Fulvivirga ulvae: one gene and its partners. The protein of the gene in region 2 interacts with the protein of the main gene of each other region in a pairwise test. Links are inferred from orthologs where the notes say so. Each region holds a gene or a part of one and is shown on either strand. Other genes may lie near its edges.

What was found.
Region 1: the proteins of LVD17_RS06815 (region 2) and LVD17_RS27620 interact in binary tests that used the Escherichia coli proteins (3 or more experiments, as listed by UniProt). The link is inferred for Fulvivirga ulvae from one-to-one orthologs.
Region 3: the proteins of LVD17_RS06815 (region 2) and dnaE interact in binary tests that used the Escherichia coli proteins (3 or more experiments, as listed by UniProt). The link is inferred for Fulvivirga ulvae from one-to-one orthologs.

The regions. Positions count from the first base shown.
Region 1 is NZ_CP089981.1:6,802,028-6,805,783, forward strand. Bases 818-3,756 are described here. They hold LVD17_RS27620 (cytochrome c oxidase subunit I), read right to left. Parts: upstream 3,255-3,756; coding sequence 1,380-3,254; downstream 818-1,379. Other genes in these bases: LVD17_RS27615 (COX15/CtaA family protein), read right to left, coding at 818-1,393; LVD17_RS27625 (cytochrome c oxidase subunit II), read right to left, coding at 3,268-3,756. Outside these bases: cyoE (heme o synthase), read right to left, coding at 1-333; more of LVD17_RS27615, read right to left, coding at 338-817. UniProt on the Escherichia coli protein: Cytochrome bo(3) ubiquinol oxidase is the terminal enzyme in the aerobic respiratory chain of E.coli that predominates when cells are grown at high aeration.
Region 2 is NZ_CP089981.1:1,609,146-1,613,749, forward strand. What follows is about bases 889-3,857. They hold LVD17_RS06815 (methionine aminotransferase), read left to right. Parts: upstream 889-1,783; coding sequence 1,784-2,932; downstream 2,933-3,857. Other genes in these bases: ruvX (Holliday junction resolvase RuvX), read left to right, coding at 889-1,180; def (peptide deformylase), read left to right, coding at 1,228-1,782; LVD17_RS06820 (amidohydrolase), read left to right, coding at 2,920-3,717; LVD17_RS06825 (hypothetical protein), read right to left, coding at 3,701-3,857. In the rest of the region: LVD17_RS06800 (hemerythrin domain-containing protein), read left to right, coding at 21-761; more of ruvX, read left to right, coding at 761-888; more of LVD17_RS06825, read right to left, coding at 3,858-4,084; LVD17_RS06830 (T9SS type A sorting domain-containing protein), read right to left, coding at 4,087-4,604. UniProt on the Escherichia coli protein: Shows aminotransferase activity with methionine and histidine as substrates, and to a lesser extent also with phenylalanine.
Region 3 is NZ_CP089981.1:315,881-321,478, reverse strand. Bases 818-5,598 are described here. They hold dnaE (DNA polymerase III subunit alpha), read right to left. Parts: upstream 5,266-5,598; coding sequence 1,018-5,265; downstream 818-1,017. Outside these bases: LVD17_RS28555 (sensor histidine kinase), read right to left, coding at 1-534. UniProt on the Escherichia coli protein: DNA polymerase III is a complex, multichain enzyme responsible for most of the replicative synthesis in bacteria. This DNA polymerase also exhibits 3' to 5' exonuclease activity. The alpha chain is the DNA polymerase catalytic subunit.

The DNA.
Region 1 (3,756 bases), 5.2 Mb from region 2 along the record:
GGTTAACCCAACCGCTGCACATACAAAAGCGAATACCGCCGCTTCTCCAACAGTAACTCTACCTGTCGGAAGTGGCCTGTTCATTGTCCTTGTCATTAATTTATCAAGATCCTTCTCTATTATCTGATTAATAGTAATAGAAGCTCCCGATACCAGAAATCCTCCAAGACACAGCATGCCGAAATGTACCCAGTTCATTGTGCCACTGGCACCCAACACATAGCCAAAGCCACATGAAAATGCTACAAGAAAAGACAGACGAAACTTAACTAGTTCAAAGTAAGCCCTGAGCCTGCCTGCCATTGAAAGTCCGTATGTATCATTTAAAATCATAATGCTATAATGCCAATTTTCCTTTTACTCCACTCACCCGCAAAAATAGTAAAAACTGCATGCCGAAGATCAACGTTCCGAGCAATAAATGAACGGGCTGTATAAAAGCCGGTATACCGAAATATCCCATAACAACTCCTGTTAGAACGGTAAGCACAACTACAGCCATTAATCCAACAGTAAGTGCGGAACCGGACTTTGTTTTAAACAGAATATATATCAATACTGCATGTAGTAATAATATTAACCAGCTAAAAGAGCGATGAATCAGGAATGAAGTCCCGATTTCCCCCACCCATAAATTCCTGTTGGTATAATCGTATTGAGCTGCAATGACATCAATTGCTTCACGAACCTGTGTGCCAAGTGCCACCTGAATAAGCGAAGTGATCATACATGCCACAAGAACAACCAAAAATACTGTTCTGTTACGGAAACACATGGCAACTCCAGCCGAGTAATCAGTTCTATGTACCAGATATACCAACAATGCCACAATTAGCAGCGCCAGAAACATGTGTAATGTGATTGTCCAGGGTACCAGATTTGTTGACACTACAATAGATCCGATCCATCCCTGAAATATGACCAACAGCAAAGTGGCTAATGCAACATAGAATATGGTTCTGTCAGTTTTCAAGAATCTTATCGATAAAACGAACGTTCCAATGATTAACATTCCTATCAGGACACCTAATAGTCTGTTGATATATTCGATCCAGGTTTTTTGCTTGTTAAAATCAGCTTCAACTAAAATAGACTCATCTGTAAGTATTTTGTCAGCTGTTTCATCAAATCCTAGCCCTGAAAGGTATTTAGCAAAACGCTCATTCTTTTTCGCTCTCTTTTGAGAATAAATCTCTTTGTAGTTTTCCGGAAGCTGGCTAACATTTGTCGGAGGTACCCAATTGCCAAAACATTTTGGCCAGTCAGGACACCCCATTCCGGAGCCGGTGCTCCTTACTATGCCACCTACCAGTATTAATAAATATACAGCAATAAGAGTAAGCAGGCTAAACCTTGAGAATAGCCTGCTGTTCTCTATGTTACTTTTTTTCATCCACTACAACCTTCGTCTCATCTCCTTCTAATTTGATCATATCATTCTCGTGAGGAAGATTTGATTCTGGAGTCATAGAAAAAGGTATGTGCTGAGGGATATAATCCTCTTTAGCACCAGGCTTACTATAGTCATATGGCCATCTGTAAACGGTAGGGATCTCTCCCGGCCAGTTTCCATGTCCAGGTTCCACAGGAGTTGTCCACTCCAGGGTGTTTGACTGCCACGGGTTAGCCGAAGCCTTTCTGCCTCTGTACATGCTATAAAAGAAGTTGAATATGAAGATAAACTGAGCCGCCAAAGTAAGGATAGCCGCAATACTCACCAGCATATTCAAATCAGAGAATGAATTAAAGGCATCGTAGTTAGTGAACGAGTAATATCTTCTAGGGTATCCCGCTATACCTATATAATGCATAGGGAAGAACACCAGGTAAACTCCAACAAATGTCAACCAGAAGTGTATGTAACCAAGCTTCGCATCCATCATACGACCGAACATCTTAGGGAACCAGTGATAGATACCTGCAAGCATACCAAAGAAAGACGCACTACCCATAACAAGGTGGAAGTGAGCTACAACAAAGTATGTATCGTGCAACTGAATGTCAATGGCAGAATTACCCAGGTGTATACCTGTAAGACCTCCCGATATAAAGAATGATACCAAACCAATGGAGAAAAGCATGGCAGGTGTAAACCTGATGTTACCTCTCCACAAAGTAGTAAGGTAGTTAAATACTTTTACTGCCGAAGGTACCGCAATGATCAATGTTAATAGCATAAATACTGACCCCAGGAAAGGGTTCATACCCGACACAAACATGTGGTGAGCCCATACTACGAAGGATAATATAGCAATGAATAAGATTGACCCAACCATTGCTTTGTAACCAAAGATAGGCTTACGTGAATTGGTTGCAATAACCTCAGATGTAATACCCAACGCAGGTAATAATACAATGTATACTTCAGGGTGGCCGAGGAACCAGAATAAGTGCTGGAACAATATTGGGCTACCTCCCTGGTTAGGAAGTGCCTCTCCGTTAATATAAATATCAGAAAGGTAGAAACTGGTACCAAAGCTTCTATCAAAGATCAGCAATAAAGCTGCTGAAAACAGTACCGGAAATGACAACAAACCGATTACTGCTGTCAGGAACAATGCCCAAATTGAAAGCGGCAGTTTGGCGAATGACATCCCTTTGGTTCTCAAATTGATAACCGTAGAGATGTAGTTGATACCACCCAATAATGACGATACAATGAACAACGCCATAGCCACCAACCACAGGGTCATACCTAAACCGGAACCGTTTACGGCCTGGGGCAAAGCACTTAAAGGCGGATAGATTACCCATCCTCCCGAAGCGGGTCCTGTCTCAATAAACAAAGATATGAACATGATAACGCTGGACGCAAAGAAGAACCAGTAAGAAAGCATATTCATAAAACCTGACGCCATATCGCGTGCACCAATTTGCAGTGGTATGAGGAAGTTGGCAAAAGTACCGCTCAAACCTGCAGTAAGTACAAAAAATACCATGATGGTACCATGCATGGTAACCAGGGCCAGGTAAAATTCAGGGTCAAGTTTACCATCCGGAGTGATCCAGCCACCGAGAACAGGCTTCAACCAGCCAAGCTCAGCTTCCGGAAAACCTAACTGCAATCTGAATATAACAGATAATGTACCACCAATAAGCGCCCAAAAAATCCCTGTGATCAGGAATTGCTTGGCGATCATTTTATGGTCGGTACTGAAAACATAAGTTGTCCAAAAATTGCCATGATGATCGTGATCATGCTCATGACCATCATGATGAGTTTCTTCAGTAATGTGTATATCAGCAGTTGCCATAATATCTAACTTTCTATAATGATGCTTCTAATTCTTCTTTATCGATTCCGGCCTTAATGATTGCCAGTTCTCTTTTGTCGGCCGGTACCTTTTCCAAGTAATCCGGATTCAGCTTCAACCATGTTGGCTGGGCAGCTTTCCATGCCTCATAATCTTCAGGTTCATCTACTACCACCTTCAATTTCATAGAGAAGTGTCCCCTACCACAGATTTCCGTACAGGTGATAAAGTAGTCAAACTCAGGGTCACCTAACTCTGATCTCATTTCCTGAGTGCTCTTGGTTGCAATAAATTTGAAATGGGTAGGCATACCGGGTACTGCATCCATTTTCACTCTGAAATGCGGGATGAATACACTATGTAATACGTCTCTTGCCCTGATGTTTAACAGAACCTCTTTCCCTTTAGGGATGTGCATCTCCAAAGGAACAAAATCATCATATGAGTTCTCATCGGTAACATCTATTCCGAAGAGGTTTCCTTCTTTATCATTGATCAATCT
Region 2 (4,604 bases):
CTATTTAGACAGCCTTAGCCTTGAATAACAAAAAGATTATAGAGATTGTAGACGATAATTATGTACATGCCTCTGTACTGTTCTATTTCGGTATAGAGTTTTACGACTATTCTCAAAAAACTCTTGAACAGGCATGCAGGGAAAGAGGATTAAACGTAAATGCTGTAATACAAAAACTGGAGTCTGTTTACCATTGCGTCGAGGAAAATCTCTCCTTAAGGGAATATCCTGTAGAACTTATAATAGAGTATCTGAAGCACACTCATTATATCTTCATTAAGCAAAAGCTGCCTTACATAGCCCGCATAATTGACAACTTCCATGCCGGCCATCCTGATTATGATTTTATTGAAAAGGATTTGAAGTTTGTTTTCCCACTTTTCGTTGAGGATTTCATTCATCATATTTACCAGGAGGAAGACACCCTTTTTTCGTATATCTCTGCTCTATACAAATTCACTAAAAACAACTGCAACATTTCGCAGGTCTTTTATCTTATGGAGAAGCATTCACTTCAGAGGTATGCGGTAGAGCACAGCGAGCATGATGATGAAATGAAAGGTATACGCCGGATCACCAATGACTACGCCTACGATAAGCAAACGCCATTGCATGTCAGGATTATCTATGAAGAACTAAAAGATCTTGAACGGAGCCTTGTCACACACGCCAAGATTGAAAATGACATCTTATTTCCAAAAGCACTTATGCTGGAAAAAGAGGTGAAAGCACGTTTCAGGGAAACCATCAGGTTTAACTAGTGGGTAGGATCTTAGGTATAGATTATGGCCTGAAGAGGACTGGTATCGCCACTACTGACCCTATGAAGATCATTGCCTCTCCACTTACAACAGTTCCCACAAAGGAAATTTTTGATTTTTTAACAGATTACTGCTCGAAAGAGCCTGTGGAGAGGTTTGTAATAGGCATGCCCAAAAACCTCCGGAATGAAGACACTCATGCCACAGCAGCTGTTACAAAATTTATAAATAAGCTTAAGAAGCTCTTCCCTGATGTGGGCATTAATGAGGTGGATGAACGATTTACAAGCAAAATTGCATTCTCTGCAATGGTGGAGGGCGGCATGAAGAAAAAGGACAGAAGAAATAAAGCCAACATCGATAAAGTAAGCGCAGCTGTGATTTTGCAATCCTATCTGGATTGCAACCCCTCTTTTTGAAAAAATATATTAATTTTGAATGAATTATAAGGAAACTTGAACAGTAGATGATATATCCTATAGTAGTATACGGAGATCCCGTGCTAAAGAAGAAAGCAAGGGACATAGAGAAAGGTGAGATAGATGTCAAACAGCTCAGTGAAGATATGTTTGAGACCATGGAAGCTGCAAGTGGTATTGGAATAGCAGCCCCCCAAATTGGAAAAAGTCTGAGGATATTTGTAGTGGACGGACGTCCTATTGAGGATGAAGATATGGAGGACTTTAAAAAAGTATTTATTAATCCGCAAATACTGGAAGAGACCGGGGACGAATGGGCTTTTGAAGAGGGGTGCCTTAGTATACCAAACATCAGAGAAGATGTATTCAGAAATGAAAGGCTCACCATACGCTACTTTGATGAAAACTGGGAGGAACATGAGGAGACGTATGATGGTATGAAAGCCCGTATCATTCAGCATGAATATGACCATATAGAAGGAATCTTGTTTACGGATCATCTTTCACCTCTAAAGAAGCGTATGCTAAAAGGAAAACTCCAGAACATAACTAAAGGAAAGATGAAAGTGGACTACAGGGTAATACTCCCTGCAAAAAAATAATATGCCAAAATTTAAATCTAAACTTCCGGATGTTGGCACGTCAATTTTTTCAGTAATGTCTAAAATGGCACAGGAGCATAGTGCCATAAACCTTTCGCAGGGCTTCCCTGACTTTGAAGTGTCAGGAGACCTGATCAGGCTTGTTAACAAATACATGTCAAACGGCTTCAATCAATATGCTCCTATGCCCGGTATTCCGGCCCTGAGGGAGCAAATAGCTTCCATGCTTAAATACCGCTTTAATTACCTTGCCGATCCCGAAACTGAAATCACAATCACTTCTGGAGCTACTGAGGCCCTTTTCAATACCATTACAGCACTGGTTGCTCCTGATGATGAGGTCATTCTTTTTGACCCGGCTTATGACAGTTACGATCCTGTCATCAGGTTATGCGGAGGTGTGCCTGTCCATCTTACACTTAAACAACCTGATTTCTCCATTAACTGGGATGAGGTGGAGAAAAATGTTACAGCCCGCACAAGAATGATCATGATCAACACCCCCCATAACCCTACAGGATCGGTATTAACAGGTGAAGACATGAGGCGGCTCGATAAAATAGCCATGAAACACCCTGATCTGCTCATTTTGAGCGATGAAGTTTACGAGCATATCATATTTGATAACTTCACCCATGCAAGTGTACTCCGGTACCCTGCCCTTGCAGACCAGAGTATCGCTGTTTTTTCTTTTGGAAAAACATTCCATGCCACCGGTTGGAAGGTAGGTTATGTTGTTGCTCCGGCCGGTATAATGGCTGAAATCAGAAAACTCCATCAGTTCGTAACATTCAGCGTCAACACGGCAGTCCAGCTGGCGATTGCCGAATTTCTCAAAACAGAGAGCAATTACACCCAACTTCCTGCTTTTTACCAGCAAAAAAGAGATCTGTTCCTCAATCAAATAAAAGACTCCGGATTTACGGCTATACCTTGTCATGGGACCTACTTTCAGTCACTCTCTTATAAAAACCTTTCTGATCGCCCTGACACAGAAATGGCCGAATATCTGACAAAAACACACAGTATAGCGTCTATACCCATTTCAGCGTTCTACAAAAACCGCAGGGATGACAAATTATTAAGATTTTGTTTCGCCAAAAGCGAAGAGACCATTGAAAAAGCAGCCAGGATCTTATGCAGAATTTAAAAGTAACACTTATACAATCTCCACTCTACTGGCAAGACCCCGATGCCAACCTGGCCATGTTTGAAGAAAAGATCTGGCAGATCAATGAGGCCACAGACCTTATCATATTGCCAGAGATGTTTAGCACCGGGTTTTCTATGCAGGCTGAGAAGCTTGCCGAGCCTATGAACTTCAGGGTGTTTAAATGGATGAAGCAAATGGCTGAACAAACCAAAGCCGTAATCTGCGGCAGTTTTATAGCCAAAGAGGATAACAAATACTATAACCGCCTCATATGGATGAAGCCTGATGGGCAATATAGCAGCTATGACAAAAGGCATCTATTCCGAATGGCTAATGAGCACGAGCATTATTCGGCGGGCAAAAAAAAACTAATCGAAACTTTGAAAGGATGGCTCATTTGCCCCCTAATCTGCTATGACCTCCGTTTCCCGGTTTGGAGCAGAAATGTACCTGAAGGAGCAACCGGCCAGACAAGCTATGATTTGGCCATCTATATAGCAAACTGGCCTGCCCCCAGGGTTAACGCCTGGGATATACTTCTAAAAGCCCGATCAGTGGAAAATCTATGTTATACTATAGGGGTGAACCGCATCGGCACTGATGGCAATCATGTGGATTACAATGGCCATTCAGCTATCATAACACCAAAGGGTGAAAATCTATATGAGGCCGAAGACAGGGAAGAAATTCGAACCTTCTCACTGGACCCTGCAGAGGTCACTGGCCTGAGAGAAAAATTTCCGGCGTACATGGATGCTGATAAATTTACGATCCATCATTAAAAAAGTCTGCCAACTTTTGTTGTTGCGACCGATCACTACTGGTTAACCTGTCCTTGAAGCGTATCATGATTTTATCCATAACTGCATGACTGCCCCGGTAATCAATAACAGCAGATGACTTCCTCATGGCCGTGTTTAATATTTTCAAAACACCGCCCGGCTCAGGGCCCTGTTCAGCTTCTATTTGAATAAAGATCTTGTCGGCCATTTCCATAGCTCTTATGGCAGTTTGGATTGTCGTATTATCTGAATAGTTGTCTACATCAAACAAGGATACATGGGGTAGCCAGCTCCTTACCTTGTCGATAGTGTCATTTTTGAAATTAAACTGATCCTTAATGATCCTTATGTGAAGATATAAATGCACAATTAGTTAATAACTACGAACCTTTGATGGATGTAATCGCCATCACCAACCGTCAAAATAACAATGTATATTCCTGGATGAAGCCCCGTAACCGGAATAGATTTTACAGTATTTGCGGGCAGATGAAAGCTGTTAGCCACTTGCTGCCCCAGTATTGAAATAACAGTAGCTGTACCTGAAATTTTAGAACTAACGTTGATAGATTGTGTATTGGTTCGAATTACAGGATTTGGAAATATATCCAGGTCAAAACGGTTAGTATATCCCGCCAGAGCATCTGAGTTCCTCAAAATGTGTAATCCACCTTGTCCGGTACCTATGATCAGGCTTGGTTTGTCCTCGTTAAAAAGGTTAGCCACAGCGGGATACAATTTACCTCCTAGGTTAAATACGGATGGTTTCTCATGGGGTGACCACACAATTTCTGTTACGCCTTCCTCCGGCTGATCAATATGCTCCAGAAAGTTATCGTAAATAGTAAGGCTACCACGTTTATCCCCTGCAACCATATCCGGATTAC
Region 3 (5,598 bases), 1.3 Mb from region 2 along the record:
CATTAACCCGGTATCGTCCAGCCGAAGATACAGTTCGTTGTCGACGAGAAAACTCCTGTGGTATGCATTGCTTAACGCCCAGCTTTTGATTTTTCCATCCTTATAGCGAAAAAGAACATTGAAGGATTGAAAATAAACCTCATCACCTCTTACAAGGGTTGTCCAGATATCAGAAAAGGATATTGCCTGGTCCGGCAAAAGGTGTGTCAGTGAGTTATATACCATATTACCACTTTTGTCAGGAGCCAGGTATCCGAATTCTCCTACGGCACCCACAAAAATGACCCCTTTGTCGTTGATGGCCAATGACCTTACAATCGACCGGTTGTTAACTGGTATTAATCTCCATGATACACCATCGTATTCTAAAACCCCCTTATTGTTACCAAAGTACATTACTCCACGCGGGTCTTCCACTATTGACCAGTTTTGCGTGTTTGCATTGTACTCTTTTGGAGTGAAGTTGCTGATAAAAGGTCGCCCGGTTTCTCGCGGTTGTCCGTAAGTTAAGGCTACAGCACTAAGAGTTATCAAAAAGCTCCTAAAAAGTAAAACCATAATATTGACTAAACCCTAATGTTAAACACAAAGTGCAACAACAGGCGCTTAAAAAAACCAACAAATATTACATAGGAAATATTATGGCAAAGTTTGTTCCTTTATGTTTTGAAAATCAGCGGATAATAAGAAATTCGTGCCATCGATATTAGTGGATAAATATTTTTTCTGAATAAGCCTCTGTACCTCAGTACTTTTGTGACTGACAAAGTTTATGCCTTCTTAAAATTGATTTATACCTGCCTTTTTTGATTTGAACATTAAGTTTTTTGGTGATTTTCAATATGGGACGGGCAGGTTTTTTCCGGGAAAAATGATGCCGGTAATCATTTGAGAGCTGTATTTATAATTCGGCAGATTTGCAAACGAAATGCCAGAAACTAAGCATAGTATGTTTTACGTGCAAACGGTATAGATTTTAATGCCCGGAAATTTAATTTCCGGGCATTAAAATCTAATTTAAACCAATACTTTACAATGAACTGCGGGTATTTGTTTCATCTTCTCTATCATTTCATTGCTTGGATTTACCTTGTATTTACGAGACATCATTTCCACTGAAATGTTCTCCTGTACGTCCACCAGGTTCATGTGAAGGGCACAGTCCCCTCTATATTGCAGGCACACTTCTTCGAGGTTTTTAATGACGGTCTCATTGATCTCATTAAGATTGATGTTGACCATAAGACCTTTGGTGCGCTTATCCCTGAGGTCGTTGAGCAGCTCTATGTTCAGGATTTTGAACTCTAAACTTTTATCTCCCCACTTCCTTTCCATTACGCGGCCCTGTATGTAAAGGAACCAGCCTTGCATGAGGTATTCTTTAAATTTAATATAGTCGTCACCAAAAAGGAAGAAAGTAAAATTGCCGTTGTAGTCTTCCATAGTCAGCGTGCCAAAAGGTTTTCCTCCTTTGGTTGTTCGGTGAGCAAACCCTGAAACTACTCCGGCTACCTTAACCTCTTTATTTTGTAGTGGTGGCAGGTCATTGAGGTCATTTAGTTCTGTGTTACAAAAACTGTCAATTTCAAATTTGAAATCATCAAGCGGGTGGCCTGAAATGTAGAGCCCTACCACATCACGCTCAATATTCAGTTTTTCTATTTCGCCGAAAGGCTCCATGTACGGGATTTTCGGCTTTGGCGTATCTACACCGGTATCACCGCCAAAGAGGCTGGCCTGCGAGCTTTCTGCCTCCATCTGCATTTTGTTGGCATATTTGATGACTTTTTCGATCAAAGTCTGATCATTTTCAGGGGCATGGAGATACTGGCGGCGGTGAAACTCTTCAAAGCAATCAAACGCCCCGGACATAGCCAGGCACTCGAAGGTTTTTTTGTTCACCATTCTCAGGTTGACACGTTCGGCAAAGTCGAAAATATCCTTATAAGGGCCATTTTTTTCACGTTCTTCGATGATGTTTTCCACTGCGGCATCACCGCTTCCTTTAATAGCTCCAAGTCCGAAACGAATTTCTCCCTCTTTGTTAACCGCAAAGTTTACAGCAGATTCATTCACGTGCGGGCCAAGTACCTTTATGCCCAGGCTTCGGCACTCCTCCATAAAGAAGGTTACCTTTTCAATATTACTCTGGTTATGTGTAAGTACAGCGGCCATATACTCGGCAGGGTAGTGGGCCTTGAGGTATGCTGTCTGGTAAGCCACCAGTGAATAACACGTAGAGTGCGATTTATTGAAGGCATAGGCAGCAAAAGCTTCCCAGTCTTTCCATACTTTTCCAAGAACTTCGGGGTCATGGCCCCTTTCCTTACCTCCATCAATGAATTTTGGCTTTAATTTTTCCAGAAGAGCAAATATTTTCTTACCCATGGCCTTACGCAGAACGTCAGCGTCACCTTTGGAAAAGCCCGCCAGTTTCTGCGACAGCAACATCACCTGCTCCTGGTATACTGTAATTCCATATGTCTCTGCCAGGTACTCTTCCATATCCTGGATGTCGTAGGTGATTTCTTCTTCACCGTGCTTTCTGGAGATAAAGTTAGGGATGTATTCCATTGGCCCCGGTCTGTAGAGGGCGTTCATGGCTATGAGATCCTCGAATTTATCCGGCTTTAATGCCCTGAGGTGCTTCTGCATACCGGGAGACTCAAACTGGAAAGTACCGTTTGTCTCGCCACGTTGATAAAGCTCATAGGTTTTTTGATCATCTAAAGGTATGGTGTCAATGTCAATTTCAACGCCATGACGTCTTTTAACATTGGCAATGGCAGACTTAATAATGGTAAGGGTTTTAAGACCCAAAAAGTCCATTTTAAGCATCCCTGCATTCTCAACCACACTGTTGTCAAACTGCGTAACGAGCATCTCTGAGTCCCTGGCGGTAGAAACAGGAATAAATTTGGTCAAGTCATCAGGGGTAATGATAACACCGCAGGCATGCGTACCTGTATTCCTTACCGAGCCTTCCAGAATTTTAGCCTGGTTGAGTACTTTGGCCTTCAGATCGCTACCTTTGCGAAACTCTTCAAGCTCTTTAACTTCCTTAAAAGCTTTGTCTAATGATGTTCCCGGTTTCTCGGGTACAAGTTTGGCGAGGTCATTGGCTTCGGAGAGTGATAGCTCCATCACACGGGCTGCATCCCGGATGGAAGATTTTGCAGCCATAGTACCATAAGTAATGATCTGAGCTACCTGCTGCTTACCATATTTATTAATTACATATTGAATAACCTTATCACGGCCTTCATCGTCGAAGTCAATATCAATATCAGGAAGTGATACCCTGTCAGGATTCAAAAAACGCTCAAAAAGGAGATCGTAAGCAATAGGGTCTACGTTGGTAATTCCGATACAGTAAGCTACTGCCGACCCTGCGGCCGAACCCCGTCCCGGGCCCACTGATACACCCATTTCCCGAGCCTTGCTGGTAAAGTCCTGAACGATCAGGAAATAACCCGGATAGCCGGTGTTTTTGATGGTTTCCAACTCAAAGTCGAGACGTTCCCTGATCTCATCGGTAATTTCGGGATAGCGTTTTTTTGCACCTTCATAGGTTAGGTGACGTAAAAATGCATTTTCTCCGCGTTTGCCTCCGTCTTTTTCATCCTCAGAATCCTTAAATTCTTCAGGGATTCCGAACGCAGGAAGGAGTACGTCCCTGTCCAGCTTATAAACTTCAATTTTGTCAACCAGTTCGGAGAGATTCTCTATGGCTTCAGGAATATCACTGAATACAATTTTCATCTCTTCCTGAGATTTGAAGTAATATTCATTGTTCGGGAACCCGAATCTGTATCCACGGCCACGTCCAATAGGAGTAGATTTCATTTCGCCGTCCTTTACGCATAGCAATACATCATGAGCTTCCGCATCTTCCTCGCTGAGATAATAAACGTCGTTGGCGGCAATTATTTTTACATGATATTTTCTGGCAAAGTCAAGAAGTACGCTGTTTACCCTGTTTTCTTCTTCAAGCCCCTGCCCGGCGATATCTCCGTGACGAAGGAATTCTACATAAAAATCATCTTTGAATACCTCCAGATACCACTGAAAGGCTTCTTCGGCCTGGTGTTCACCTACGTTCAGGATCAGGTAAGGAATTTCGCTGTTCAGTCCGCCTGTCAGTGCGATAACATCTTCAGAATAGGCTTTGATCAGATCTTTGTCAATACGCGGGTAGATGCCGTACAGACCTTCTATGTAAGCCAGAGAGCTGAGTTTTGCGAGGTTATGGTATCCGTTTTTGTTTTTGGCGATCAATACCTGATTGTAACGCTTGTCAGGATTGTCTTTGGTGAATTTAAGTTTTGTTCGTTCTTCTGCTACATAAAACTCACAACCAACGATGGGTTTGATCTCATTGTTCAGGGCCTCACGTACAAATTTGAAGGCACCAAACATATTGCCCAGATCGGTAAGGGCAACTGCAGGCATGTTGTATTCTTTGGCTTTGGCTACAAGTCCTTTAATGTCCGGTACGGCTTGCAGTACCGAAAACTGTGAGTGTACATGCAAGTGTGAGAAAGGATAGTCTATCTTTTTTGCTGCCTCCCTGTCACCTCCAAAGTTTACTTCTGAGGCTTCTTCGATTTTGGCGAAGTTGGCATCGGCAAGCTCAGGTGCTTCATAAGTGATCTCTGCTACATCAGTGTCGTCCAGTGGTTCTACCACTTTTTTGGTTATCAGGCCAAAGAAACATTTTGCTGTAGCGTCAACATCATAGGCAGCATCGTGAGCATCATTGAACTTGGAGCCGAAAAGCTTTTCATGCAGCTCGATCAGTTTCGGTGCCTTTAACCGGCCTCCTATACCACCTTGAAGCTGACAGAATTCGGTGGAGACCTCGGCCGTATCTATTTTATTTTTCTCCTGCAGGCCGTGCCCCTGATCGCTCTGCCCAACCCTTACATATTCAGTACCGACTATGCGGTTATCAAAGTCTATATTATGGCCGATGACGACCTGCGCGGCTTCAAGGTCTTTGGAGAAGATGTTGAGAACTTCTTCCAGGGGATGTCCTTCTTCAAGTGCACGCTTGGTAGAGATCCCGTGGACTTTTTCAGAGTTATAGGGTATGGTAAACCCTTCCGGTTTAACGATGAAATTTTGACTGGAAAGCAGGTTTCCCTTGTTGTCATGCAACTGCCACGCTATTTGTACCAGCCTGGGCCAGTTATCCAGATCGGTAATAGGGGCACTATAATTATGAGGTAAACCTGTGGTTTCGGTATCAAAAATTAAATACATGCTGATGTGCTAGCGGTTTGAAAAAGACAATCAAAAATGATCTTCAAATATCGTAAAACTTCGGGAGAACAGGGGAGGTTCCCGCGAGGATTTTTGCTGTCAATTTTTTGATGTGGAGGCTGCATACCAGAGGATACTCTGTGCGAACCGATGAACCACCTTCTGTTTTGATTAGTCGGGCTACTGCAAATGATTAAATTCTGCCCGGAATTTCACTGAGTCCTCTTCGAGAGACATCTGCTTGGAAGTAGTGTGGTCTAGCCGTTGATTGATTCATTTCACCCCCTCCATGGTCTTGTTCCCTGACAGACCATTCGGGGTGGAGTCACGTGC